Regions from separate parts of the Nitratireductor thuwali genome, predicted to be linked through region 3. Evidence: predicted binding sites of a transcription regulator. Region 3 holds the regulator's gene; each other region holds the start of a gene.

Region 1 (9,669 bases), 730 kb from region 3:
CGATCCGGGCGACGGGATTCACGCCGCTGATGAGCAGGCGTTTGCCCATGCCGTCCTTCAGTAGGCCAATGGCGGCGTCGATGCGCGACTGGCCGCCGGTGAGCACGACGATGCCGTCGGCCGGCCGGAGTTCGGCGGGAGTTGTCAGCTTGGCGACATGATTGGCGAAAAAGGCAAAACCGCCGGCGAAAAACGCCGCGCCCGCAGCCACTGCCAGCAGCCCGGCCAGAAACGCCCTGCGCCACTTTGAGCGCGGGTGGAGCGGTCGAACGCCTTCTGCCCCAGGGTTCGCGGAGATGTTCATGCTCCCTTGGATAATGTCCAAATGCGGCGATGAATAGCCCGCAGCGCCGGTTGTGCGCAAAAAGAATTACAGCATGAAATCCCGACGTGAAAGCGCTGCCGGACCTTCATCGTTAGGTTTCGATGCGCTTAAGGTAGTTGATAACCGTGAGGTGCGTGGTCGCAGCCGTGAGAATAGCGATTACAACAACGATCAGGCCGACCCCCAGATATCCTGAAAGGCCGATGGCGAAATCTCCAAAAAGCGCCGAGGTCTGGTCGCCCTCGGGTGTCGCCACGTTGCGGGAAGACCACCAGGAAAAGGCGACAAACACGACGATGGCCGCGATGCCCCCCACCGCCGCGCCCCGCATGCCCGACAAGAGAAAGTGCCTGCGGAACTGCCGGGCGATGAAAGGCGCTTCCGCGCCGACGAAGTGAAGCACTTCGATGACGTGGCCATTGCCCGACATCGCACCGCGCGTGGCGAAGATGACGGTGAGTGCCGTCGCAGACAGCATGAGTGCCAGAACGGTGACGCCGATGGTGACCGTCGTGCGCGCCATGGTCACGAGCCGGTCCACCCATGTGCGGTGATCGTCCAGCGCGGCGCTTGGCACAGCCGCGGCCAACTCGTCGCGCATGGCACTAAAGTCCGGCTTCTCGACCGGATCGATGGTGACGATGACGAGCCGCGGCACCGGCAATTCGTCGATGTCGAGATCGGGGCCCAGCCAGGGCTCGAGCAGCCGGGCCGTCGCCTCCCTGCCGACAATGGACGCGCCGCGCACGCCGTTGTAGCCGCGCGCGATATCGCGCGCCTCCTCCAGCGCGGCCTCTATGTCGAGCCCTTCGCGCGGCTTGATCTGGATCGTCGCCTCGCGGGCAATCTGCGTCTGCCAAGTGGCGGCGGTATCCCGGACCAGCGTCACCGCACCCAGTGTCAGGCATGAAAGGAAGGTCATGATGGCGATCACAAGCACCATCGCCCGGCCCGCTACATTGTCGGGCGGCACGATAGGCGCCTGCTGGCGCCCCAGCGTCTTGGCCGCCGTCTGCCTCATCCCCGCGCCGAGCCGGCGCGCCATGGCGCCCGCCTCGCTTGATCTTTTTGCCGCCCGGCTAATCATAGATTTCGAGCCTTCCGCCCGCCAGCACCATGCGGCGCGCATCCACCTGTTCCATCAGACCTATGTCGTGCGTGGCGATGACCACCGCCGTTCCCATGCGGTTCAGCTCAATGAGGAGGCGCAAGAGTCGGCGTGCGAGCTGCGGGTCGACATTGCCGGTGGGCTCGTCGGCCAGGAGGATCCGCGGCTGCTCGATGAGCGCCCTGGCAATCGCCGCTCGCTGCTTCTCACCTCCGGACAAGACCGGCGGCAGCACGTGCATCCGCTCGCCCAGACCCACCCATTTGAGGAGTTCGGTCACGTCGGCCCGGTAGCTCGCCTCCTCGCGCCCGCGAACGCGCAGCGGCAGTGCCACGTTCTCATAGGTCGTCAGATGGTCGAGCAGCCGGAAATCCTGGAAAACGACTCCGATGCGGCGGCGCAGCAGGGGCAGTTCCTGCCGGGTGATGCGGGCGCGGTCCTTGCCGAACATCGTTATCAGCCCGCGCGTCGGCTTCAGCGACATGAAAAGAAGCCGCAGCAGTGTCGTCTTGCCGGTACCCGACGGCCCGCTCAGAAACTGGAACGACCGCTCAGGCAGATGGAAGGTGATGTCGCGGAGCACCTCCGGACCCATCCCATATCTGAGGCCTACATTCTCGAAACGAATCACGGACTGCCGCCTGTTGCTGTATGGATGGTCGCCGGTCGCGCTGGACCAGCCTCCGCCGAACCTCCGCCCGCATGGTTAATGTCAGGTTAATTCCGGCCGGGCACTGGCGAAGCATTAACCAGTCTGCTTTACCGTGTAACAGACGCTGGCGAAAGGACGGTTCGAATCCGAAATGGCGGAAAAGCGGAGCGGCATGCCCCTTTCGGGAGAGATTGTGGCGGCGGACACGTCCGTTCCGGCCGGCGAGCCGCAATCGCCCGACCGCGACATCCACGATGCCGAGTTCGAAACGCTGCCCACGGACAGCGCCCAGCCGGCGCGCGCGCGGTCGGGCGCGCACCTTCCCGATCCAGGTCTTGCGCGGACCAGCCAGGCTGATACGCGCGGCCTTGAAAGTCTTTTGCCTGCAGGCAGGAAGCCTTCGAGCGCTGCGGCGCGCCGTACCCCCGGCGGGCCGGCCTTCTGGGCCATGGGCCTGTGCATCGTGGCCGGAAGCTTCTGGATAGCAGGTGGGCACGCCCTGTTTCGCGAGGCCTTGGCGCCCGTCCTGGCGGGCGCCACTCCTGGCCTCAAGGCGGCGACTCTGGAAAGCCGCATAGAAATGTCGGAGGCCAATGCCCTGCTGCTGATTGACGGACGGGCGATCAATGAGGGTGACGAGACCCGCGCGCTGCCCGACCTCCTGATCAGCGTCGTCGACCGCGACGGATACACAACGCACTACAAGCTGGGGACAAACGGCCATAGGCTGGAGCCGGGCCACAGCTATCCCTTTTCCAGCCGCCTGGTGGTCACTAAGGATGGCGTGAAGTCGGTTTCCGTCTCGTTTCAGGAGTAGTCGCAGCATGGTCATGGTACGCGGAAAGGAAATCGAGATTCTCTACGCGGCCTCGACGATTGCGCGCCGTAATCTCGAACTGGCCAAGGAGATCGCCGAGAAGGACTACAACGATCTTCTGGTCATCTCGGTCCTGAAGGGCTCGTTCATCTTCGCGGCCGACCTCATTCGGGCCATGCACGACGCGGGCATTTCACCCGAGGTCGAGTTCATCATGATCTCGAGCTACGGCGCCGGCACGGTGAGCGGGGAGATCAAGGTGCTGCGCGATATCGACAATGACGTTCGAGGTCGCGACATCCTGCTGATCGACGACATACTGGAATCGGGCAAGACGTTGAAATTCACCCGCGAGCTGATGCTATCGCGCGGCGCCCGCTCGGTCTCCATCGCCGTTCTCTTGGACAAGCATTCGCGCCGCCAGGCCGATCTCCACGCAGATTTCGTGGGCTTCGAATGCCCCGACTATTTCGTCGTCGGCTACGGAATGGATGTGGGCCACGCATTCCGCGAACTGCCTTTTGTCGGCGTCGTCAAGGACGATGCCTGAACCAATCCGGCGCTCGCGCGTTCAGCGATCCGTAACCTCTGTTTGCGATGATCGGACCATGGCTAAGCTTCTCATCGTCGAAGACGACGTTTCCGTACGCTCCTTCACCGCCCGCGCCCTGGCGGCCGCCGGCCACATGGTCGAGACAGCCGAGGATGGCATGGAGGGCCTGGACAAGATCAAGCAGGAGGCCGGCGCGTTCGACCTCGTCCTGTCCGATATCAGGATGCCGGCCATGGACGGTATCGAGATGGCGCGCGAAGCCGCGTCCGCCTTCCCGGGCCTGCGCCTGCTGCTGATGACCGGCTACGCCGAACAGCGCGAACGCGCGGCCGAACTTGAAGGCACGGTCCGGGGCGTCGTCAACAAGCCCTTCACGCTGGCCGAAATCCGCGACCGCGTGGGCGAGGCGCTGGCGGCGTAAAACGCTCGCCCTTCAGGCATCTTGTCTTCCGCGCCCAACCCGGTATAAAGTTCGGCCATGACGTTCATGTCCACATTCTTCCCCCTGTTCTGATCGGCCCACGTCATTCCGGCGCATGCGCGCCGATCAGATCAATACGGCTCCGCCGAGCGGTGGCCGGACGGAGAATGTGCAATGCCCAAAACAGAGCATGTAGGCCTGACGCCCCGTCAGGTCCGTAATTTCATCGACGACGGCTTCGTCAAAATCGAGAACGCCTTCAGCGCCGCACTTGCCAAACAATGCAGGGACGAGCTGTGGGCAGATATTGGCCTTTCGCCGGACGAACCTGGGAACTGGATCAAGCCGGTCGTCCGGGTAGGCTTTAAGGCTTCGGCGCCTTTCATCGAGGCCGCCAACACCCCGTGCCTGCACAAGGCCTACGACCAACTCGCCGGTGAGGGCCGCTGGCTCGCGCCCAAAGGCCTCGGAACCTTTCCGATCCGCTTTCCCTCGGCGGAATCCCCTGCCGACGACGGCTGGCACGTGGATATGAGCTTCGGCGACGGCAGTGCCGATTTCATGGAATGGCGCATCAATGTGAAGAGCAGCGGACGCGCATTGTTAATGCTCTTCCTGTTCTCCGATGTCGACCTGAATGACGCGCCCACGAAGATCCGGAAGGGGTCGCATGCCGTCATCGCCCGCGAGTTGCTGCCGTATGGCGAGGCAGGCGCGACGCTCAGGCAGCTCTCCGCCGACGGCTATAGCTCGACGGAAGATTGCCCGATCGAACTGGCCGTCGGCCCGGCTGGCACCGTCTATCTGTGCCATCCGTTCCTTGTCCATGCCGCGCAGCAGCACCGAGGGAAGCAGCCGCGATTCATGGCGCAGCCGCCGCTGATGCCGTGGGGCGAGTTCGATCCGGCCCTGCCGCCATCGCCGGTTCAGATCGCCATCCGCCAGGCGTGCGGATTGTAGCGCCGCCCCGGCATGACATCTCGAGCCGACACGGAGGCCGGGTAATCTCCGTCAGCCTCACGGCCAAACAAAATCGGCGGAGCGGGTATCCCCGCTCCGCCGCTTCCTGTTCAGGCTGCCAGGCCTAGAAGTCCATGCCGGCGCCCGCTGGCACCTGCGGAGCCGCTTCCTTCTTCGGCCGGTCGGCGACCATGGCCTCGGTGGTGATCAGCAGGCCGGCGACAGACGCTGCGTCCTGCAGCGCGGTCCGGACCACCTTCACCGGATCGATGACGCCCATGGCGTAAAGATCGCCATACTCGCCGGTCTGCGCATTCCAGCCATAGCCGAAATCATCCTTCTCGCGCAGCTTGCCGACGATGATCGAGCCTTCCGCGCCCGCATTCTCTGCGATCTGGCGAACCGGCGCCTCAATGGCCCTGCGTACGATGTTGATGCCGACTTTCTGGTCGTTGTTGTCGAAGTCAACATTGTCGAGCGCCTTTGCCGCGCGCAGCAGCGCCACGCCGCCGCCCGGCAGGATGCCTTCCTCGACCGCCGCCCGCGTGGCATGCATGGCATCGTCAACGCGGTCCTTGCGCTCCTTCACCTCGACTTCCGTCGATCCGCCGACGCGGATGACGGCAACGCCGCCGGCGAGCTTGGCAAGGCGCTCCTGCAGCTTCTCGCGATCATAGTCGGAGGTGGTCTCCTCGATCTGCGCCTTGATCTGGGCGATACGCGCCTCGATCTCCGCTTTGGAGCCCGCACCGTCGACAATGGTCGTGTTGTCCTTGTCGATCTCCACCTTCTTCGCGCGGCCCAGCATATCGAGCGTCACGTTCTCGAGCTTGATGCCGAGATCCTCCGAGATGGCCGTACCGCCCGTCAGGATGGCGATGTCCTGCAGCATGGCCTTGCGGCGGTCGCCGAAGCCCGGCGCCTTCACCGCAGCCACCTTCAGGCCGCCGCGCAGCTTGTTGACGACGAGTGTGGCCAGCGCCTCGCCCTCGACGTCCTCTGCGATGATCAGCAGCGGCTTGCCCGACTGCACCACCGCCTCCAGCACCGGCAGCATGGCCTGCAGGTTGGACAGCTTCTTCTCGTGGATGAGCACATAGGGCTCTTCCAGCTCTACCCGCATCTTATCCTGATTGGTGATGAAATAGGGGGAGAGGTAGCCGCGGTCGAACTGCATGCCTTCGACGACTTCCAGCTCGGTCTCGGCGGTCTTGGCCTCTTCGACCGTGATCACGCCTTCGTTGCCGACCTTTTCCATCGCTTCGGCAAGGAAACGGCCGATTTCCTTATCACCATTGGCCGAGATCGTGCCGACCTGCGCGATTTCACCGTTCTGGGTGATCTTCCGGGCATTTTTCTTGAGCTCCTGGACGACCGCGTCTACTGCCCTGTCGATGCCGCGCTTCAGGTCCATCGGGTTCATGCCGGCGGCAACGGCCTTGGCCCCTTCCTGAACGATCGACTGGGCCAGAACGGTAGCCGTCGTGGTGCCGTCGCCGGCGATGTCGCTGGTCTTCGAGGCCACTTCGCGCACCATCTGGGCGCCCATGTTCTCGAACTTGTCCTCGAGCTCGATTTCCTTGGCGACGGTGACGCCGTCCTTGGTGATGCGCGGCGCGCCGAACGATTTGTCGAGAACGACGTTGCGGCCCTTGGGGCCGAGCGTCACCTTCACGGCATTGGCAAGGATATCGACGCCGCGCAGCATGCGCTCACGCGCGTCGGTATGGAATTTCACGTCTTTTGCAGCCATTTCAACACTCCTTTCCAGGCAGCATCATTGATCCTCAAGGCCCCCTCAGGCGGCCTTCCTGACCGCGTTTTCGGCATCGAGGATGCCAAGGACATCGCTCTCCTTCATGATCAGGAGATCCTCGCCCTCAAGCCGGATTTCGGTGCCGGACCACTTGCCGAACAGGATGCGGTCGCCGACCTTGACTTCCAGCGGCACCAGTTCGCCGTTTTCGCCGCGCGCACCGGAGCCGACGGCGAGAACCTCGCCTTCCTGCGGCTTTTCCTTGGCGGTATCAGGAATGATGACCCCTCCGGCGGTCTTCTCTTCGGCTTCGATCCGGCGAACGAGAAGACGGTCATGCAAGGGACGGAACTTCATGTTTTCCTCCTGGGACAAACAACGAAAGAAGCACCTCCCGCGCTGAAGCAAGCGCGGTACGCGGCCCGTCATGGCACCGCGCGGCAAAGATTTGGGAGCGGATTTTCCGACGTTCAAGAGGCCGAAGAAGAAAAATTGGCACTCCCCTCTTGAGAGTGCCAAAAAAATTACTAAGCGCGCGCGGACAAGGCGCTATCGCATGTCCAGCAGCCGTTCCAGATATTGCTTTTCCAACTCCGGGCTCAGCGCGTCGCCGAGGCGCCGGCGGATCGCCTCGAGGATTTCCCGCGCGCGCTGGGTATCGATCTCGTCGGGCACCTCGACCGAATCTCCGAAATCAGGCCCCGTGGTCGACTGGGGCCGGCCGAGCGGGTCGCGGCCGTTACTGCCCTGACGCATCCCCTGCTGGCCTTCGCCCTGCTGGCCCTGCATGGCCTGCTGCATCTGGTTCATCATATCCTGGGCGCCGCGGCGCAAGGCTTCCAGCGCCCGCCCTTGCTCGCCCACCGCCCGTTCGCCACGGCCCTCGCCGAGCGCGCCTTCGGCTTCGCCCATGGCTTCGCCCGCCTCGCCGAAGCCCTCGCCTGGCTCGATGCCAAGCCCTTCAAGCCCGTCAAGCAGGCTTTGCAGGTCCCCCTGCAGCGCACCCTGCTGTCCTTGCAGGCCGCGCAGCGCCTCGGCCAGATCCTCGGGCGTCATCGGCTGGCCCTGCCCTTGCCCCTGCTGGCCCTGGCCTTGCCCAGGCATCTGGCCCCGCCCCTGCTGCTGGCCCTCGCCCTGCTGCCCTTGCTCGCCCTGTTGCCCCTGCTGGCCGCGCTGTTGCTGGTCCATGCGGAAGGTCTCGTTCATCAGTTCCTGCTGCCGGCGCATCAGTTCGCCGAGCTGGTCCATCTGCTGGCGCATCTCCGACTGCTGCCCGCCCTGCCCCTGCTGCGGACGGCCAGCCTGAAGATTGTTCATCATGTTCTCGAGCTGCGAAAGAAGATCCTGCGCCTGATCGCGCGCGCCTGACCTTGCCAGATCCTCGATCTGGTCGAGCATGCGCTGGAGATCGCTCTCGCGCATCGTCTGACCGTTCTCGCCCTGCGCAAAATCCTGATTCTGCATCGCGCGCTCGGCAAACTCACGCAGGAATTCCTGCATGGCCTGGCGCAGTTCATCTACAAGGCCGGCGATCTCCTCGTCGCTGGCACCTTCCTCCAGCGCTTGCCGGAGCGCTTCCTGCGCCTGCCGCAGCCGGCGCTCGGCTGCCGTCAGGTCGCCATCCTCGATGATCAGCGCGATCTCCCACAGGTCGCCCACGACCTGCCGCAGGGCGTCGTCGCTGCCTGCCTGCGCGAGCTTAGAGCGTACGGTGGAGATGAGCAGGAAGTGGGAAGGCTCCTCGAAGGTCTCCTCGGGCCACAAAAGGAGAGCATCCATGAGCGCTCCCACCCTGTCCTGCTGATTGCCATCGAGCGCCAGCAGGCGCCGCTGTTCGATCAGCGCCTTGGCCAAGGGATTGGTGAACGGCCGCTGCGGCAGTACAAACGTCTCTTCTTCGCTGCGTCCGGTCTGCCCCGCCGCATCGGCGACGGTCAGGTGCAACCGCGTCGCCGCGCCTGCCCATGGATGCTCGGTCAGATCAGCAGAACTCTTGGCGGCGCCGTTTTCCGCATTGCTGCGGGGCAGCCTCAAGGCCACTTCCGGCGCGTCGAAAAGCGGACGGGCATCCGGCCGTTCTTCCGCCAGCGAAAAATGCGCCTGCGCTTCCACCGCGCCGTAGTCGTCCTCGATTTCATAATTCAGCTCCAGCGCGCCATTCACAGCGCGCTTGGGCTCCTGGGAGAAACGGATCTGCGGCGCCTCATCGGGAATGATGGTGAACTGCCACTGCCGCAGGGCCGGCCCCCCGCCGGTGAGCGTGACTATTCCGTCGCTGGCCAGCAGCGTCGAAAAACGCCGCATCGCGCCGTCGCCTTCCCCAGCCTCCGGCTCAATGTCGCGCACCGCCTCCCGGCCGTCGTCGATCGACAGGGTCTCTTCGCCCGAGCCGCCGCTGACTCGCACGGCAATTGCGCTGTTCTGCGGAACGGAGAAGGCCTGCTGCTCCAGATTAGCTTCCGCCGTCAGGAAAATCGGCGCGCGACCCGTATAAGGCGGCGGCGTGACCCAGGCGTCGATGCGCGCAGGCGTCGCCTCGGCCGTTGGGCGCGGCTGAAACGCGTCGCCGATGCGGCCGCCATAGGGCCCGAGCGAATAGGCGAAAGCGGTGACGAAAAGCAGCGCTGCCACCGCCCGCAACCCCCAGGGATCGCGCTCGGGCACCGACGTCCGCGGCAGATCGCCGTGAACGCGCGACAGCCGCCCCGCCATCCGCTTCTGGTGTTCCCGCCAAAGCGCCGCGGCAAACGGACCGCCATCTCCGGCGGCCAGCCGGTCGGTCTGCGTGGCGACCGGAGCATGTTCGAGCCGGTTGATCTGCTCGATGCGGCGGTCGACTTCCAGCGCGACCGGGAAACGCAGGCCGCGCAGCCCGATCAGGGATGCGAGCATGCCGAGGCCTAGCGCACAGAGAACTGCCCAGCGCATCCAGCCCGGCATGATCTGGAACAGGCCGAACCAGGACAGGCTGAAAAACAGGCTGGCCACAAGGATGAGCGGAAGGACGACCGGCCATGCCCGCTCCACGACCATTGCCGTTCTGACGCCGGCGCGCGTCCGCGCCAGCCGCCCTAGCA
Region 2 (9,669 bases), 2.3 Mb from region 3:
CACCTCTTCGGCCATCGAGGAGGTGACGGCGGAATTGCCGATATTGGCGTTGATCTTGGTCAGGAAATTGCGGCCGATGATCATCGGCTCCGTTTCCGGGTGGTTGATGTTTGCCGGGATGATGGCGCGGCCGCGCGCGATCTCGTCGCGCACGAATTCCGGCGTGACGAAATCGGGCACCGCCGCGCCGAAGCTCTCGCCGTCGCGCGCGAGGGCGTGTTTCGCCTGGGCCCGGCCAAGGTTTTCGCGGATGGCGACGAATTCCATCTCCGGCGTGACGATGCCGGCGCGGGCATAGGCGATCTGTGTCACCGCCTTGCCGTCCTTGGCCCTCAGCGGCCTGCGCAGGGCGGGAAATTCCGGTGTCAGCCGGTCGCCGGTGACGAAGCCGTTGTCGGCGGGAGCCACCGCGCGGCCGTCATAGGTTTCCACGTCGCCGCGCGCCTTGATCCAGGCTTCGCGGGTGCGTGGCAGGCCCTTGTCGATCTCGATCGAGACGTCCGGATCGGTGTAGGGACCGGAGGAATCGTAGACGGTGACGGGCGGTTCGCCGGCGCTGGGATGCACGGCGATCTCGCGCAGCGGCACGCGCAGCCCATCGTGAAGCGCGCCGGGCTTATAGACTTTCCTTGAAGCGGGCAGGGGGCCGGTGGTGACTTCGACCGCGGCCTTTTCTCGTGTCCGAACATCCATGACGAGGCTCCTTTGCGTTGTTGCAATGGAGACCCAGTTCGTCGCCGGAAGGATGAGAATGGGACCTTGTTACCGTCTGCGTTCCGGAAAACCTTGTCATTTCCGTCGAAGCGATGCCGCAAGGACCTTCGCACCATCCCTACGCCAGTATGAACTGGATCAGGTTCAACGGGTCACTGCGCTGCATTCGCGCCAGCAGTATCTCAGCCCCTTGTCGGGACCCCCCTGGTGAAATGTGAGGATGGGCCCCGGCGCACGTCCGTGTCAAGGCCGGATAAGAATTGCCGCGGGCAAAACGTGTCCGCGGCAATGTCCGCCCCTATGGTCGTGGCGGCAGTTTCGACGCCGGTTTGGTCATGCCGGCGGCGAGGAAGGCGTGGAGCACGTTCTCAGGTCTTCTTGGCTTTCCCGAAGGAGACGTTGCTGCTGCTAGCCTGCTTGACCTGCGAACCGGCCAATGCCGCCACCTTTGGCGCGGCCTTGTCCTGCTTCGGTTTTCTGATCTCGCGGCTGCTGCGTTTTTGTCCTTTGGCCATTTTCTATTTCCTTTGAGAGGGGCAGCCCCAGGGGCTGGCGGCGACCTTATATTTCTTCGAGATTGTCTTCTGTGGTCATGCGTTCGTAACGTTCGGTTTCGTTGCGAATGCGGTATTGGGGCGAGTTTTCGCGCGCCGGCGGCAGGGTCGCCGTGATGCGATAGGTCTCGGCCGCGGCAGGCAAGGCGCCAAAGCCTCCGTTCATACGGACGAGCTGGCCGACGGCAAAACGATGGGTCATCATGATTGTCACCTTATCCTCCGCCGCAGGGCGGTTTGCGGGGCACCTGGCCCCAGCGGCCGCTGATTGTCCCGCGGCGGTCAAATTTGTCCGAGTCCCGCCGTTTCCGGCGGGACTTGCGACCGTTTTCAGTAGCCCATGCCGCCCATACCGCCGGCGCCCGAGACCGCGGGCGCGTCCTTCTGCGGCATATCGGCGACCATCGCCTCCGTGGTGACCAGCAGCGCGGCGATGGAGCCCGCATCCTGCAGGGCCGTGCGGACGACCTTTGCCGGATCGACGATGCCTGCCTTGATCATGTCGACGTAAAGTTCCGTCTGCGCGTTGAAGCCCATATTGGGATCCTTCGCTTCCAGGAGCTTGCCGACGACGATGGAGCCTTCGACGCCGGCATTGGCGGATATCTGCCGGATCGGCGCTTCGAGCGCCCGCAGGACGATCGAGATGCCGGCGGTCATGTCGGCGTTCGCCCCCGCAAGGCCCGCCAGAGCTGCCTTGGCGCGCAACAGCGCAACGCCGCCGCCAGGCACGATGCCTTCCTCGACCGCCGCGCGGGTGGCGTTCAGCGCGTCGTCGATGCGGTCCTTCTTTTCCTTGACCTCGGTCTCGGTCGCGCCGCCGACGCGGATGACGGCAACGCCGCCGGCCAGCTTGGCAAGCCGCTCCTGCAGCTTTTCCTTGTCGTAGTCCGAGGTGGTTTCCTCGATCTGACCCTTGATCTGCTGGATACGTGCCGAGATGTCGGCCTTTCCGCCGGCGCCATCCACGATCGTCGTCGTGTCCTTCTCGATCAGAACGCGCTTGGCCCGGCCCAGCATGTCGAGCGTGACGTTCTCGAGCTTGATGCCGAGATCCTCGGAAACCATCTGGCCGGCCGTCAGCACGGCGATGTCCTCGAGCATGGCCTTGCGGCGGTCGCCGAAGCCAGGCGCCTTGACGGCGGCGACCTTCAGCCCCCCGCGCAGCTTGTTGACGACGAGCGTTGCGAGCGCTTCGCCTTCGACGTCTTCGGAGATGATCAGCAGCGGCTTGCCCGTCTGGACGACGGCTTCGAGGATCGGCAGCATCGCCTGCAGATTGCCGAGCTTCTTCTCGTGAATGAGGATGTAGACGTCCTCGAGCTCGGCGCGCATCTTCTCCGCATTGGTGACGAAATAGGGCGACAGGTAGCCGCGGTCGAACTGCATGCCTTCGACGACTTCCAGCTCGGTCTCGGCGGTCTTGGCCTCTTCGACCGTGATCACGCCCTCATTGCCGACCTTTTCCATCGCCTTGGCGATCATCTCGCCTACCGTGGCATCGCCATTGGCGGCGATGGTGCCGACCTGCGCGATCTCGCCGGAGGATTTGACTTTGCTGGCGCGGGCCTCGATGTCCTTGACCACGGCTGCGACCGCAAGATCGATGCCGCGCTTCAGGTCCATCGGGTTCATGCCGGCGGCCACCAGCCTGGTGCCTTCGCGAAAGATGGAGGCGGCGAGCACAGTCGCAGTGGTGGTGCCGTCGCCGGCGAGGTCGTTGGTCTTGGAGGCCACTTCGCGCACCATCTGGGCGCCCATGTTCTCGAACTTGTCGTCAAGCTCGATCTCCTTGGCGACGGTGACGCCGTCCTTGGTGATGCGCGGCGCGCCATAGGCCTTGTTGATCAAGACATTGCGGCCCTTGGGGCCGAGCGTCACCTTGACTGCGTTGTTGAGGAGCTCGACGCCGCGCAGCATGCGGTCGCGCGCGTCGGCACCGAATTTGATTTCCTTGGAAGACATAAGATTTCGATCCGTTCGTTCTTGAAACTGAGTGTAGGAAATCGCCCGGTCAGGCGGCCTTTTCGGCTGCAGCCGTGGGCTCGACGATGCCCATGATGTCGGATTCCTTCATGATCAGCAGGTCGTCGCCGCCGATCTTGATCTCGGTGCCGGACCATTTGCCGAAGAGAACCGCATCGCCCGCCTTCACATCGAGCGGGACGAGCTTGCCGCCTTCGTCGCGGAGCCCCGGGCCGACGGCGACCACTTTGCCTTCCTGTGGCTTTTCCCTTGCATTGTCGGGAATGATGATCCCGCCTTTGGATTTGTCATTGCCTTCGGCGCGCCGAAGGACGACGCGGTCGTGGAGGGGCCGGAATTTCATGGAGTGTTCTTTCTGCGGCCGCGTATGGGAGCATGTAGGGGCCACGTCTGTCATATAGAGGATTTGGCAGTCGAATGATAGGAGTGCCAGAAATAAATCGGCCGGGCCGGCTGCCATCTTCAGCTTGTGCCGCGGCGCCTTGTGCCCTCAATATGCGCCGCGCTGGCCGGTGGCGCTTCTGCCCGTGCCGAGGGGCAGCCTGGCGACGCTGCACATCGGGCAACTCCTGCCAGGAAAAGAGGTCGGGACATGCTGACGCTACGCCAGATTGAAGTCGTCCGTGCGGTCATGGTTGCCGGCAGCATCGCCGGGGCGGCGCGGCTGCTCAACGTCGCCCAGCCCGGCGTCAGCCGGTCGATGAAGCACCTTGAAGATCTGCTCGGGATCAAGCTCTTCATCCGAAAGGGCGGCCGCTATGTGCCGTCGCCGGAAGCGGTCCACGTCTTCGAGCAGTTGCAGGAGGTGCACAAGAAGATCGAGGACCTGCAATTCACCATCAGGCAGCTCGAGCGCGGGCGCGGGGTGGAACTTTCCTTCGGCTCCGTGCCGAGCATTGCCAATGTGATGGTCCCGCGGGCGATCGCCGCCATCAAGCGGCGCTATCCGGACATCCGCATCGACATCGACATTCTCAAGATCGAGGACGCCATCGACTACCTGATGCTGGGACGAGGCGAGTTCGTCGCGATGAGCTACCGCTTCGATCATCCCTCCATTCTGTTCGAACCGCTGGCCAGGGGCCACCTGGTGGTCATCGTCGCGCCGAACCATCCCCTTGCCGCGCGGGAGGTGGTCACACCGGCCGAGATCGCCAGTTGTCCGCTGATCGGAATCGATCCCAACGATCCGTATGGCGGGATCATGGCGAGTATCTTTGCGCGCGAGGATCTCGACTACGACATCGCCATTCGCGCCCGGTTCGGCACCACGGTGCTTGCCCTGATCAAGGAGGATCTGGGGGTGGCCGTCGTCGACACGTTCACGGTCGCCGACATCGCCCGGTCCGACATCGCGGTCGTGCCAATCGCCGGGCCGACAGAATTCCAGACCTACATTGCCCGACGCAGCGACGTGGCGTTGTCCAGCTTCGCCGAAACCCTGATCGACAAGTTGCGCCATATCATGGAAGAGACCACCGCGCGGGGCGCCAAACTATAGCGTCAGGTTATGGCTCGTCGAATAATTGGTAATTGCGTTATCTTCGCAACGCCGTCATCCTGCCCTGGCTGGGCTTGGAGGGGCCGCATCTGCACCTTGATGGATGCCTGACAAGGTCCCCTCCGTATTATATGCCGGTGGGTGCGGCAGATGGTGCCGCCAAGGGAGGAAACATGATTCGCAAGATGATCCGGGCAACATCTGCCCTATTGATGATGACTGCCATCTCGGCCGCGCAGGAATTTCCGGAGCGCGAGCTTCTGGGCGTGGTGATGTGGGGCGCGGGCGGCGCTACCGACACGGTCGCGCGCGCGGTCAACCCCGCGGCAGAGCAGGCGCTCGGCACGTCGATCGTCGTGCTCAACAAATCCGGCGGCGCCGGCGCGATCTCGACGGCCTATGTGAACGCGGCGCCCGCCGACGGCTATACGTTCCTCTACGGCGCCGAGAACCCGCAGCTCCATCCGGTGCTGGGTGTGTCGAGCCTCGACTATTCGAGCTTCTATCCGGTCAACATCCTGGGCCGCGGCGTTGCCGTCATCGTGGTGCCGGAGGAATCCAAGTACCAGACGATGGAAGAGCTGCTGGCCGACATCAAGGCCAATCCGGGCCAGGTGAAGATGGGCTCTACAGGCCCCGGGGGCCTGCCGAGCACGATCAGCGCGCTGATCAAGAACGCGGTCGAATTCGAGGTGACCGCTATCCCGTTCGACGGCGAAGGCCCGGGACTGACGGCCATGCTCGGCGGGGAAGTGGACTTCATGCCTTCGGGCATCTCGGCCGCTGCCGAAAACATCAAAGCCGGCAAGATGCGGGCGCTGGCGGTGGTGGATACGGCGCCCGTCGACACCTTGCCCGACGTGCCGGCGATCACGGATGCCGTGCCGGACATGGCGAAGTTCCTGCCCTGGGGCCCGTTCTACGGCGTCTTCGTGAGGAAGGACACGCCCGACGACGTGAAGGCCAAGCTGGAAGAGGCCTTCAAGACCGCCGCAACCAGCGAGGAATTCACCACGCTGATGGCCAATCGCGGCAACATCGTCATGAACATCTCCGGCGCGGAAGCCGAGGCGTTCCTGAAGAAATGGCAACAGGTGACCGTCTGGGCGCTGCAGGACACGGGCGCCGCCAAGGTCAATCCCGAGACGCTCGGCATTCCGCGGCCGTGATCCGATCCCGCTGCCGGTCCGCGGGAAGCCCCCGGACCGGCAGCCTCGGATGCTCCGGAGGAAGAATCCATGCCACCCAAACCTGACCTCAGGCCCGGAGAAGCAATCTTCGCGCTGCTCGTTACGATCTTCGGCCTTGCCGCTTTCTGGCAGGCCTACGGGATTTCGGGGTTCAGCGGCCTGGCCACGCCGGGCGTCTTTCCCCTGCTTGCAGCCGGCACGATGGTGATGGCGGGCCTTTTCATCCTTGCAGATGCAATCCGCCGGCATGGACCTCGCGCCGGCGGCGCGGCCGCTCCGGTGCGCTTCCTGCGCGAGGTGATGCCCGTGCGCCACGTCATCGTGATCGGGCTTGTCCTCGTCTACCTGGTGCTGCTACCAGCGCTCGGTTTCGTCGTCGGTTCCGGGCTGTTCCTCTTCGCCGCCTTTCAGTATCTCTGGCGCAAGAACCTGCTCGTGACCGCCGCCCTTACGATCGGCGCGCTGGGCGGAATCCATTTCGTCTTCCGGACGGTGTTCCAGGTCGTGCTGCCCCAGGGCTCGCTTTTCGGGGGACTGATCTGAATGCCCGAGGCGCTCGGAAATTTCGCGATCGTATGGCTCGACCCCTGGCTGCTGTTCCTGACGGCGGCGGGGACGCTGGCCGGCATCTATGTGGGGGCCATACCCGGCCTTTCGGTGACGATGGCCGCCTCGATCCTGATCTCCTTCACCTTCAAATGGCCGGTCAACGACGCGCTGGCACTGATTGCCGGGGTCTTCGTCGGCGGGGTCTATGGCGGATCGCGCACCGCCATCCTGCTCAACATACCCGGCGCGCCGAGCGCCATCGCCACGGCGCTCGAAGGCTATCCCATGGCCAAACGCGGCGAGGCCGGCGAAGCGATCGGCCTGACGACGGTGATGTCGGTGTTCGGCGGATTTGTCGGCATATTGGCGCTGGCCACCATAGCCCCGGCGATCTCCAGCTTCGCCCTCAAGTTCCAGTCGCGCGACTACCTGCTGCTCGGCCTGATCGGCATTCTTCTGGTGGGAACCCTCTCCGGCGAGAGCTTCGCAAAGGGGGTGTTCGCCGGCGCCCTTGGCGTCCTTATCGGCATGGTCGGGCTCGACCCGATGACGGCGGAAGGCCGCTTCACTTTCGGCACGATCACGCTCATGGGCGGCATCCCCTATGTCGCCGCGATGATCGGCTTCTTCGGCGTCGCCGAGGCGCTGGTCCAGCTTCACACGCTCGACGTGCCGGCAATCAAGCAGAAGATCGACCGGATCGTGCCGCGCTTCTCCGACATCAAGCGGTATTTCTGGCTGGCGATTCGGGCCTCCGGCATCGGCACGATCATCGGCGCCCTGCCGGGCACCGGGGGCGATATCGCGGCCCTGCTCGCCTACGACCATGCCAAGCGGACGACGAAGAACCCAAAGGTACCGTTCGGCGAAGGCGCCAAGGAGGGCCTGGTGGCGCCGGAGACGGCGAACAACGCGGCCGTGGGCGGCGCTTTCATCCCAATGCTGACGCTCGGAATCCCCGGCGACGCCGTGACAGCCGTCATCATAGGAGCGCTGTTCATCCACGGGCTCAAGCCCGGACCGCTGCTTCTGACGGAAACGCCCCATCTGTTCTGGTTCATGGTGGGGAGCCTGACGCTCGCCAATCTGTTCCTGCTGGTATTCGGCCTGACCGGCATCAAGGTGTTCACCAAGATCGTGGAATGCCCGAAGGCCATCCTTATCCCGCTGATCATCGTCCTGTCGGCGGTCGGCACCTATGCAATCCAGAACAACCCGGTCGACATCTACTGGATGCTGCTCTTCGGCGTCGTCGGGTATTTCATGAAAACCTACGGCTTTCCCGTGGGGCCCGTCATTCTGGGCGTAATCCTCGGGCCGATGATGGATGCGAACTACCGCAGGGCGATGATCGGCGCGCGCGGCGACGTGGGAACCTTCCTCTGGGATTTCCTGTCGCATCCGATCTCGCTGGTCCTGACCGTCGCATTTCTCACGATGCTGGTGTCGCAAACGCCGCTGTGGCGTTTCGCCCGCTCTCGCCTGCGGCATCAAAATGCCTGAGAAGCCGAAACCTGCGGGCAGTCCGGCCGGGCGGCAGGGGCATATTGCCGGAACAAGAGCGGGCGACAGCGCGCCTTGCAGATGCGCCGCCGGGGCCACGGCGGCAGACGACGCAGCACCGGAGCACATGACCAGATGAAGACTTCCATCGCGACGGTATCGATCAGCGGAGATCTGCGGGAGAAGCTTGCAGCCATCGCGGCCGCCGGTTTCGACGGGGTCGAAATATTCGAGAACGATTTTCTCGCCTTCGACGGTTCACCCGCCGACGTCGGCAAAATGGTGCGCGACCAGGGGCTGGAGATCACGCTCTTCCAGCCCTTCCGCGATTTCGAGGGCATGCCGGAGCCGCAGCGCAGCCGCACCTTCGACCGGGCGGAGCGCAAGTTCGACCTGATGGCCCAACTCGGCACGGACCTGATGCTCGTCTGTTCCAACGTCTCGCCACTGGCGCTCGGCGGCATCGACCGTGCGGCAGCCGATTTCCGCGAGCTGGGGGAACGGGCGGCCAAGCGCGGCCTGCGCGTCGGTTTCGAGGCGCTCGCCTGGGGCAAGCATGTCAGCGACCACCGCGACGCGTGGGAGATCGTGCGCCGCGCCGATCATCCCAGCATCGGGTTGATCCTCGATTCCTTCCACACGCTTGCCCGCCAGATCGACCCCGACACGATCCGCTCCATTCCCGGCGACAAGATATTCATGGTCCAACTCGCCGACGCGCCGAAAATCGAGATGGACCTGCTGTACTGGAGCCGGCATTTCCGCAACATGCCGGGCGAGGGCGACCTGCCGGTGACCGCCTTCATGCGCGCAGTGGCCGCGACCGGCTACTCGGGCATGCTGTCGCTCGAGATATTCAACGACCAGTTCCGCGGCGGCTCGCCGAAGACGGTGGCCGTCGACGGCCATCGCTCGCTGATCTATCTGATGGACCGGGTGAAGCGCCGCGAGCCAGGCATCGCCGTCAGCGTGCCCGACATGCCGGACCGGATCGCGGCGCACGGCGTGGAGTTCGTGGAATTCACCGCGGACGAGGAAGGGGCCGCTCAGCTTGCCGTTCTGCTGAAGGCGATGGGCTTTCGCGAGGCCGGCCGCCATAAGTCGAAGAAGGTGGCGCTGTTCAGGCAAGGCGGCATCAATCTCGTTATCAACACCGAGAGGGAAGGCTTCGCACGTTCCGCCTATCTCGTCCACGGCACATCGGCCTATGCGCTCGGCCTGAAGGTCGACGATGTCGGGCCCACGGTCGCGCGGGCGCGGGCACTGGGCGCGGAGACATTCGAACAAGCGCCGGGACCCGGAGAGCTCACCGTCCCGGCCATCCGCGGGGTCGGCGGCGGCATCATCTATTTCATCGACGGCCAATCGAACCTCGGCAAGATTTGGGAGATCGAGTTCGATCCGGTCGGGGTGGAACCTGACGGCATGGCGGTCGGGCTTACGGCAGTCGACCATGTTGCCCAGACGGTCGCTTACGAGGAGATGCTGAGCTGGGTTCTCTTCTACACGTCCATTTTCCGCACCGAAAAGAAACCGATGGTCGACATCGTCGATTCGGCGGGTCTTGTGCGCAGCCAAGCAGTTGCAAATGAGGACGGCACGCTGAGGCTGACGCTGAACGGGGCGGAGAACCGGCGCACGCTGGCCGGCCATTTCATCGCCGAGAGCTTCG
Region 3 (9,669 bases):
AGAGCGACAGATGGTCGGCGGCGTACGAGATCGCCCGCTCTAGTTCTTGGCTCCAGTCCTCCACCGTCTGGCCGGGCCGCGCATAGATCAGGTCGAAGGAGAGTCGGGGAAAGTTGGCGCGCGCCAGCTCTATGGCGTGCAGCGCCTCGCTCACGTCGTGCAGCCGTCCCAGGAAGCGCAGATCCTTGTCGTTGAGCGCCTGAACACCCAGCGAGACCCGGTTGACGCCGGCCATGCGGTAGCCGCGAAATCGGTCAGCCTCCACCGAGGAGGGGTTGGCCTCGAGCGTGATTTCGACGTTCTGCGGCACCGTCCATTCCGCAGCGATGGCGTCCAGAATGCCGCCGACCGTTCCCGGATCCATCAGCGATGGCGTTCCGCCGCCCAGGAAGATGCTCGTCACCTCGCGCGGCCCGGTCCGCTGGCGCATCGTCGCCAGTTCGCGCGCAAAGGCCGCGCCGAAGCGCACTTGGTCCACCGGCTGATGGCGCACGTGGCTGTTGAAGTCGCAATAGGGGCACTTGGTCGCGCAGAACGGCCAGTGCACATAGATGCCGAAACCGGGGTCCCGGTCGAGAATTTCCGTCATGGCCTTGCCAGTCTTGCCTCGGCGAACAGCTTGAACGCGCGGGCGCGGTGGGAAAGGGCGGTTTCCTCGCCCGGCTTCCAGCCGTGCTTCTGGTCGGCGCTCATCTCGCCGAATGTGGTGGAATAACCCTCCGGCTGAAACACCGGATCGTAGCCGAAGCCCAGTTCGCCCCTCGGCGGCCAGACGAGATGGCCTTCCACCTCGCCGCGGTAATATTCGGTCTCGCCGTCGGGCAGGCAAAGGCAAAGCACCGCGACGAAACGCGCCCGGCGCTCCTGCGGGGTCTCCGCGCCTTTTTCCCGCAACAGCCTTTCCACCTTCTCCATGGCAACGCCGAAATCGCGGCTGCCGTCCGGCAGGGTCGCCCAGTCGGCGGTATAGACGCCCGGCGCGCCGTCGAGCGCATCGGCGCACATGCCCGAATCGTCGGCCAGCGCCGGCATGCCGGTCGCCTTGGCGGCCGCCAGCGCCTTGATATGGGCGTTCTCCTCGAACGACGTTCCCGTCTCCTCGGGCTCGGCCAGTCCCAGTTCGGCGGCCGAGCGCACCTCGAAGCCGAAGGGCTGCAGCAGCCCGGCAAACTCCTTCAGCTTGCCCTTGTTGTGGCTTGCAAGAACAAACTTCCGGTCCTTAATTTCTCTCACGAAAAACCCCAGATGCGTGGTTCGGCGAATTCCAGCGAATTGCCGAACGGGTCGCGAAAATAGATGGAGCGCCCGCCTGCCGGCCACTCGAAATCCGCCTCTATGCCGATCCCCGCCGCTTCGAGCCGGCCCCGCCATTGCTCGATTTCGGCGGCATCGGCCGCAAAGCACAAATGTCCTTCGCCGACCGCGCCATGCGGCGGCACCGGCAGCTTGGCCTCGGGCGGCGGCGGCACCTTGGTCGCCTCGGGATCGAACAGCAGCACCAAGGCCTCACCGCAACGGAAGAAGACATGCCTGCCCTCCACCCTGGCGATGCGCTCCAGCCCGAGCACCTGGCCATAGAAGCGCTCGGCCTCATTGAGGTCGCTCACATAAAGCGCGGCTTCGAGTATGGCTTTGGGCTTCATCGGCTCCTGTCCTACGAGACGGCCATCTTCTGCAGATCCACCAGTCGCTGCACGCCCTGCTTCGCCAGCGACAGCAGCGCGCTGAATTCTTCCTCCGAAAAGGGCGCGCCCTCGGCCGTGCCCTGGATTTCGACGATGCCGCCCATGCCAGTCATCACGAAATTGGCGTCGGTCTCGGCGGCCGAATCCTCGGCATAGTCGAGATCCAGTACCGGCGTACCATCACAAATACCGCAGGAAATGGCGGCAACATGGTCCTTCAGCACTTTTTCGATGGAAATCATCTGCCGGGCCTGCATCCAGCTCAGGCAGTCGTGCAGCGCGACGAACCCGCCGGTGATCGCCGCCGTGCGCGTGCCGCCATCGGCTTGGATCACGTCGCAATCGACGGTGATCTGCAGTTCGCCGAGCGCCTGCAGGTCCACGACCGAGCGCAGCGAGCGCCCGATCAGCCGCTGGATTTCCAGCGTGCGCCCGCCCTGCTTGCCGGACGCGGCCTCGCGCCGCATGCGGTCTCCGGTCGAGCGCGGCAGCATGCCGTATTCGGCCGTCACCCAGCCCTTGCCCGTATTGCGCAGCCAGCCCGGCACCTTCTCTTCCAGGCTGGCCGTGCACAGCACATGCGTGTCGCCGAATTTGACGAGGCAGGAGCCTTCGGCATGTTTGGATATGCCGCGCTCGAAGCTGACGGCGCGCATCTCGTCCGCCTGCCGTTTGGATGGTCGCATGGTTCGGGCATCTCCTGAGTGGATTGGTCGAGGGTTGATCGTGGCTGGGCTTGTAACTTTCCGTCTCCCCCGACGCAAAGGAAAACCGCGCCATCCCGCCTGTTTGAGGGCAATGGGCAGACAGGACGATCTGCAAGGGCCGTCGGGTTCACCCGATTGCCCTGAGCGCAGTTGTGATGTGAGCGGCAACGCTTATATTCGCAGGTCAGGAGTTCCTGACCCATGACCAAGCCCGTGACCGATCCGAACCTTCAGTCTCTCGACGCCCGTTCGCGCGACATCTTTCGGCTGATCGTCGAGACTTATCTGCATGATGGAGAGCCGCTCGGCTCGCGCAATCTGTCGCGCATGCTGCCGAAACAGCTCTCCCCCGCCACCATTCGCAACGTGATGAGCGATCTGGAGCATCTGGGGCTAATCTATGCGCCGCATGTTTCGGCGGGGCGGCTGCCCACCCAGCAGGGCCTGCGCTTCTTCGTCGACGCCTTCATGGAGATTGGCGACCTCTCCGAGGAGGAACGCCAGGTGATCGAGGCGCAGATAAAGGCGGCCGGCAAGAGCCAGTCGCTCGAACATATGCTGACCGAGGCGAGCCAGATGCTGTCGGGCCTGTCGCGCGGCGCCGGCCTCGTGTTGGCCACCAAGAGCGAGGCGGCGCTCAAGCATATCGAGTTCATCCAGCTCGAGCCGCGCAAGGCGCTGGCCGTTCTCGTCTCGCAGAATGGCGATGTGGAAAACCGGGTGCTGGACCTGCCGGCCGGCGTCACCGCCTCTCAGCTCGTCGAGGCGTCGAACTTCCTCAATGCCCATATCAGGGGCCGGACCCTTGCGGAGGCAAAGGCCGAGATGGCGCGGTTGAAGGAAGAAACGCGCGCCGCCCTTGATTCGCTGTCCCAATCCCTGGTCGAGCAGGGGCTGGCGGTCTGGGCCGGGGCAGGCAGCGACGCCCCCGCCAGGCTCATCGTGCGCGGCCGGGCGAACCTGCTTGAAAACGTCACCGCCCAGGCCGACATCGAGCTCCTTCGCCATCTGTTCCAGGATCTGGAGACCAAGGAGGCGCTCGTCCAGCTTCTGGAGCTCGCCGAGGATGGTCCCGGGGTGCGCATTTTCATCGGCTCTGAGAACAAGCTCTTCTCGCTGTCGGGCTCATCGCTCGTGGTGGCGCCCTACAGGGATCAGGATTCGCGCATCGTCGGCGCGCTCGGCATCATCGGCCCGACCCGGCTCAACTATGCCCGCATCGTGCCGATGGTGGATTATACGGCCCAGCTGGTCGGCCGCCTGTTGCGATAAACCGGCTGCGGCACGGAGAGGGAAACATGTTCGGTCTGATTGGAAAGATGCGGGCCCAGCCCGGGCAAAGGGATGCGCTCATCGCCATCCTGCTTGAATCCACGGGCGGCATGCCCGGCTGCCTCAGCTACGTCGTGGCGCGGGACGAAGGGGAGGAGGACGCCATCTGGATCACCGAGGTCTGGGACGGCGAGGACAGCCACAAGGCCTCCCTCTCCTTGCCGCAGGTGCAGGCGGCGATCGCCCGGGCGCGGCCGCTCATCGCCGGCTTCGATAGTCGGATCCGCACCGTGCCGGCGGGCGGCGCCGGCCTTGCCGGGTAAGGCCGCAGGTTTAGGGCCGGCGGGTGAGGCCATGCGCACGCACCCCTTGATTTTCCAGCCGCAAAGCTCGATATCCGGCCCGACTTTGGATTTGAAAAAGACGGACAGGCAATGAACACCCATCGCAAGGACGACGACGCGTTCAACAATACCGAGGCGGAGAACGAAGAGGTCCCGACCGAGAACGTGGAAGCCGAGGGCGAAGGCGTTTCGGAGGAAGATGTTCTTCTGCGTCTGGCCAGGGAGAACGAGGAACTGAAGGAGCAGGCGCTGCGGCTGGCCGCGGAGATGGATAATCTGCGCAAGCGTACGCAGCGCGACGTCGCCGATGCGCGTGCCTACGGCGTCGCCAATTTCGCCCGCGACATGCTGCAGGTCTCCGACAACCTTCAGCGTGCCCTGGAGGCGGTGCCGGCCGAATCGCGGGAGAATGCGGATTCCGGACTCAAGGCGCTGGTCGAAGGCGTCGAGATGACCGAACGCGCCATGCTATCGACGCTGGAGCGCCACGGCGTCAAGCGCATCGATCCCAAGGGCGAGAAGTTCGACCCGAATTTCCACCAGGCCATGTTCGAGGTTCCCAATCCGGACGTGCCGGTCAACACCGTCGTTCAGGTCGTGCAGACGGGCTACGTCATCGGCGAGCGCGTCCTGCGCCCGGCCATGGTCGGCGTGGCCAAGGGCGGCCCCAGGGAAGGCGCCGCGTCGAAGGACGCGCAGGCGGCTGAAACGGACGAGCGGTCGGGCGGATCGGGCTGAAAATGTTATGGGCGGCGGTAGGGCTTGCATGGGCGTGTCCCGCCTCGCCTTTCCTTTCCCGCCCGATAGGCTGTCGCGCGAGGGCGATTCCAGGAAGGTGGAGCCGGTTCTCCGTCCGCAATTGCGGAAGACCCAATAGTTGGATCAGCCCGGCGTTCTGTGAGACGCTGAACTGACCTGGCGGCCGAGTAGCCGCGCGGAGCCGCCGATGAACCCCTTGCTGATTCTCGACTATGCGGGCGTGGCCGTCTTTGCGGCCACCGGCGCGCTGGCGGCCTCGCGCAAGCAGCTGGACATCATCGGTTTTCTGTTCTTCGCCGGTGTCACCGGCACGGGCGGCGGCACGCTGCGTGACCTGGTGTTGGGCCTGCCGGTCTTCTGGGTGGTCAATCCCACCTATGTCGCGGTCTGCGCCGTCGTCGGCGGCCTTGTCTATTTCACCGCCCATCTGGTCGAATCGCGCTACCGTCTTCTGCTCTGGCTGGATGCGGTGGGCCTTTCGGCCTACGGTGTCCTGGGCGCCGCCGTCGGGCTTGCGGCATCGGGCTCGCCCATCGTGGCGCTGGTCACGGGCGTATTGACCGCCACTTTCGGCGGCATCATCCGCGATCTCCTGGCGGGAGAGCCCTCGGTCCTGCTCCGGCCCGAAATCTATGTGAGCGCGGCGCTCACCGGCGCCGCCGTTTTCACCGGGGCCGATCTTGCCGGCCTCACGCTCGCTCCGGCCTCGCTGATGGCCTTCGCCGCCGCCTTCCTGGTGCGCGGCGGCGCCTTGCGCTTCGGCTGGACGGTGCCGCGCTACAAGCCGCGTCCTGGCCGCCGGCCGGAAGACATTCCCTGAGCGGGTATCCGGCCTACAGCAGGCCCGCCTGCTGGGCAGCTTCCTTGAGCGAGAACTGCAGGCGCGGTCCCACCTGCTTGATGACCTGGGCAGCGGCGAACGAGCCGAGATTGCCGCAATCGGCGAGGCTGCGGCCATTCGTATAGCCGAACAGGAAGCCCGCCGCGTAAAGGTCGCCCGCGCCCGTCGTGTCCACGACCTGCTCCACTGGCACGACATCCACCCGCGCCGTTTCCTCGCCCCGCACCACCAGCGAGCCCTTTTCCGACATGGTGATGGCCGCGACCGAGCAATCCTGGCGGATGGCCTCGACCGCGTCGTTGAAGGAGGAAGTCTGGTAGAGCGCCAGCAGCTCGTGCTGGTTGGCGAAAACGATGTCGACCCGGCCAGACCGCATCAGCTCCAGGAACTCGTCGCGATAGCGGTCGACGCAGAACGGATCGGACAGCGACATCGCCATTTCCCCGCCGGCGGCATGGGTGATGTCGGCGGTCTGGCGGATCGCCTCCTTGGCGCGCGGCGGATCCCACAGATAGCCCTCGAAATAGCTGACCTTGGCGCCCTGCGCCTTTCCTTCCTCGACATCCTCGGGGCCCAGCTCCACGCAGGCGCCCAGATAGGTGTTCATGGACCGCTCGCCGTCCGGCGTCACGAAGATCATCGAACGCGCGGTCGGCGGATGACCTTCCAGCGGCCGCGTGTCGAAGGCAACGCCCTGGGCGCGGATGTCATGCGTATAGATTTCGCCGAGTTGGTCGTTGCAGACCTTGCCGAAGAATGCCGCCTTGCCGCCCAGGCTTGCGACGCCCGCGGCCGTGTTGCCCGCGCTGCCGCCCGAGGTTTCGATCGCCGGCCCCATGCGCTGGTAGAGCAGCGTCGAGCGCTCGACGTCGATCAGGTTCATCGCACCCCGGATGATGCCGTTCTCCGTCAGGAAGGCCTCGTCGCATCGCGCGATGATGTCCACGATCGCATTGCCGACGCACAGCACGTCAAATTTGCTCATAAAGGTCTCCGGAAAGCGATGGTCTATATGGGCGGGAACGGGTTTAAGCCGATGTAGAACATCGCCGGCAAATATGGAAGGCGCGCTTCGCCGCAACCATTGCGCTGGCGCCGCCGCCCACCTATGTCGCTGATGACACCGGACAAGAAGGGCGAACGCCAAGATGATCCTCGACGCCGCGCGCGCCGCCGCAAGCCAGCTCTTCACGCGCCCCTTCCGCGGCGCGTTCTTGAAGTCGCTCGGGCTTACCCTTCTGGTTCTCGCGGGTCTGTGGTTCGGCCTGCGGGAGCTTTTCGAGTTCTACCTGCTGCCGCTCCTCAACGTCTTCATGCCGGACCTGCCGGGCTGGGCCGGCTGGCTGGGTCTCGTCGGCGCGCTTTTCGCCGGCATCGGCCTGGCGCTCGGCCTTGCCCTTCTGATTGCGCCCATCACCGCCATCATCGCCGGCCTGTTCCTCGACGATGTGGCCGAGGCCGTCGAAACGACCAGCTACCCCGACGACCCGCCTGGCAGCCCGGTGCCGCTCGTGCCCGCCATCGTCATGTCGATCAAGTTTCTGGGAGTGGTGATCCTGGGCAATCTGCTGGCGCTGCTGCTTCTGCTCGTGCCCGGCGTCAACATGATCGCATTCTTCATCGTCAACGGCTATCTGCTCGGCCGCGAATTCTTCGAGTTCGCCGCCATGCGCTACCGTCCGGAAGCCGAAGCCAAGGCTCTGCGTCGCCGCCACGGCTCGACCGTCTTTCTGGCCGGCCTGGTCATCGCGGCCTTCCTGGCGGTGCCGTTTCTCAATCTTCTGACGCCGCTCTTCGCCGCAGCCATGATGGTGCATCTGCACAAGATGGTCTCGGCTCAGACACCGGCCCTTCAGCCGGCGAAGCGCTCGGCCTCGGCGCCGTAATAGCTGATATAGCGGTCGGAAATCTGCTCCACCGGCAGCACCACCAGCACATCGGTGGTGCCGAATTCGCGGTCGATCACGCAGCCGTCGGCGAATTTCGCCCCAAGGCGCAGATAGCCCTTGATGAGCGGCGGCATGGCGAACAGCGCCTGCCTGGCCACGATCGCCTCCTCCGGCATGAGGTCCATCGGCATGTAGCGTGCCGGATTGGCCCGAACCTGCCAGCTTCCTTCCGCCGCGCAGAAATGATGGAGGAAGGACAGCGCCTCGGCGTGCATCGCCGGCACGGTGCCGGGAAAGGAGGCGCAGCCTGTCATGACGTCGATCTTCTTGCGCCGGCAATAAGCCCAGATGCCCTGCCACAACAGCTCGATGGTGCGCTTGGAACGGTAAGGCGGCAACACGCAGGAGCGGCCGAGTTCCAGGAAACGGCGGCCGGGATGGCGCGCAACCAGCGCCTTCAGCTCGAATTCGTCCTCGGAGTAGAAGCCGCCCGCGGCGGCCGCCTCCTCCTGCGGCAACAGGCGGTAGGTGCCGACGATCCTGTCCTGCTCGGCGCCCGGCAGCGAACTGTCGATGACCAGGAGATGATCGCATATGGCGTCGAAGCGGTCCGCATCACGCTCTTCCAGGGCGCCTGCCGCCGGCGGACGCGCACCCATTTCCTGGTAGAACACCTTGTAGCGGATGGATTGCGCGGCCGCGATTTCCTGCTTGCTGCGCGCCAGACGCACCAGCAGCGGCCCGATACGGCCCAGCACGGCCTCGCCGGAAAGATTGCCGGCTAGCTGACTGGCCGGCGGCAATGCGGCCGCTCCCTCGTGGTAGGCGTTTTCTTCCAGCGTCACTGGCTGCACGACTGATTCTCCACGTTTCCAAGGCGTCACATAGAGGTAAGCTGCGACAGAACAATGACAGGAAGATGGTCGGCTTACCACCGGGCCGGCGGCTCGCAGCGGTCAGGCCGCCAGGTTGAGCTCGATAGCCGCAAGCAGCTTGTCGGGGTCGATCGGCTTTGTGACGAAGCCGCTTGCCCCATGGGCGAGCACGCCATGCCGTGTCTTTTCCTGGCCGTCTGCGGTCAGCACTAAAATGGGCATGGCGGGCATGCCTGCCTCTTCTTCGTAGCGGCGCACGGCGGCGATGGCGTCCAGCCCGTCCATGATCGGCATGTGCAGATCCATCAGCACCAGGTCGAAGGCGCGGTCGGCATGGGTCAGCGCATCGACGGCGGCGCGGCCGTTCGAGACCACCTCGACGGCATATCCGGCCTTTGTCAGCGTGACGCGCGCCAGCATGGCGTTGATCTCGTTGTCCTCGGCCACCAGGACGCGCTGTTCGCGGCCGGGTCCGTGCAGCGCCAGCCGGAATGCGCCCTCGCTGTCGGAATGCGTGCCCGCCTCGGCCTCCTGCTGCGCGTTGAGAAGCATCCGCAGCAACGTCCTCGTGCGCGCCGGCCGGGCCAGGAACCCGGAATATCCATGGGCGCGGAAGGTGCCCAGCCTGCCGCGGTCCGTCGGCGCGATCAGCGTCAGCGCCTGGGCGCTATGGGCGCCGGCGCGGCGCAGCCCCGCCAGCGCATCGCCATTGTCGGTCTCCAGGGAGGCATCGATCAGGATCGCGTCGCACGCCGCCTCTCCGTTCTTCAGTGCTGCTTTCGCGGTGGGCACGTCCGGCAGCACTCTGGTCCGCCCGCCATAGGCCTGCACGCTTTGCGACAGCGCGTCGGCCTCGACCAGGTGCGGCGTCACGATAAGGACCTCCCATCCCGCCAGCGCCGGCCCGTCGTCGGATGGCATCTCCTCGAGCTCCTCCAGCGGCAGACGGACGGTGAAGACGGCGCCCTCGCCGGGCGCGCTCTCGACCGAGATGGTGCCCCGCATCGCCTCCACCAGCCGCCGCGAGATCGCCAGCCCCAGTCCGGCCCCGCCATGCTTGCGGGTCGAGCTGGTATCGGCCTGCTCGAACTCCTCGAAAATGCGCTGCAGCGCATCCTTCTGAAGTCCCGGCCCGGTATCCTCCACCGTGAAGGAGAGCGCCGGCCCGTTCTCGTTCCTGTCGAGCGACACCACGACGAGCACGCCGCCGACCTCGGTGAACTTGATGGCGTTGCCCAGAAGGTTGAGCAGAATCTGGCGAAGCCGGCCCGGATCGGCCATCACCATCTCCGGCACG

Evidence for each region. Region 3 encodes HrcA, which represses chaperone genes, less so after heat shock. Its sites were predicted from a motif close to GTTAGCACTCNCNNNNNGNGAGTGCTAAC; they were not measured.
Region 1: the regulator HrcA is predicted to act here: its motif matches at 7,084-7,112, upstream of groES (co-chaperone GroES).
Region 2: the regulator HrcA is predicted to act here: its motif matches at 3,660-3,688, upstream of NTH_RS00840 (co-chaperone GroES).

What each region holds. Positions count from the first base shown of each region.
Region 1 covers NZ_CP030941.1:1,697,536-1,707,204, forward strand. The annotation lists gene NTH_RS08120 (YdcF family protein) at 1-304, opposite strand, end outside; gene NTH_RS08125 (cell division protein FtsX) at 417-1,370, opposite strand; gene ftsE (cell division ATP-binding protein FtsE) at 1,405-2,064, opposite strand; gene NTH_RS08135 (hypothetical protein) at 2,237-2,902, shown strand; gene hpt (hypoxanthine phosphoribosyltransferase) at 2,910-3,452, shown strand; gene NTH_RS08145 (response regulator) at 3,511-3,876, shown strand; gene NTH_RS08150 (phytanoyl-CoA dioxygenase) at 4,051-4,836, shown strand; gene groL (chaperonin GroEL) at 4,961-6,589, opposite strand; gene groES (co-chaperone GroES) at 6,635-6,949, opposite strand; gene NTH_RS08165 (TIGR02302 family protein) at 7,142-9,669, opposite strand, start outside.
Region 2 covers NZ_CP030941.1:174,765-184,433, reverse strand. The annotation lists gene thiC (phosphomethylpyrimidine synthase ThiC) at 1-693, opposite strand, end outside; TPP riboswitch at 812-930, opposite strand; gene NTH_RS00855 (hypothetical protein) at 1,083-1,229, opposite strand; gene NTH_RS00850 (hypothetical protein) at 1,276-1,473, opposite strand; gene groL (chaperonin GroEL) at 1,599-3,233, opposite strand; gene NTH_RS00840 (co-chaperone GroES) at 3,283-3,597, opposite strand; gene NTH_RS00835 (LysR family transcriptional regulator) at 3,847-4,755, shown strand; gene NTH_RS00830 (tripartite tricarboxylate transporter substrate binding protein) at 4,929-5,924, shown strand; gene NTH_RS00825 (tripartite tricarboxylate transporter TctB family protein) at 5,994-6,488, shown strand; gene NTH_RS00820 (tripartite tricarboxylate transporter permease) at 6,489-7,997, shown strand; gene NTH_RS00815 (bifunctional sugar phosphate isomerase/epimerase/4-hydroxyphenylpyruvate dioxygenase family protein) at 8,133-9,669, shown strand, end outside.
Region 3 covers NZ_CP030941.1:2,427,291-2,436,959, forward strand. The annotation lists gene hemW (radical SAM family heme chaperone HemW) at 1-589, opposite strand, end outside; gene rdgB (RdgB/HAM1 family non-canonical purine NTP pyrophosphatase) at 586-1,233, opposite strand; gene NTH_RS11840 (VOC family protein) at 1,230-1,643, opposite strand; gene rph (ribonuclease PH) at 1,655-2,371, opposite strand; gene hrcA (heat-inducible transcriptional repressor HrcA) at 2,594-3,664, shown strand; gene NTH_RS11855 (putative quinol monooxygenase) at 3,691-3,987, shown strand; gene grpE (nucleotide exchange factor GrpE) at 4,099-4,746, shown strand; gene NTH_RS11865 (trimeric intracellular cation channel family protein) at 4,955-5,587, shown strand; gene NTH_RS11870 (adenosine kinase) at 5,601-6,593, opposite strand; gene NTH_RS11875 (sulfate transporter family protein) at 6,757-7,494, shown strand; gene NTH_RS11880 (GNAT family N-acetyltransferase) at 7,461-8,300, opposite strand; gene NTH_RS11885 (ATP-binding protein) at 8,454-9,669, opposite strand, start outside.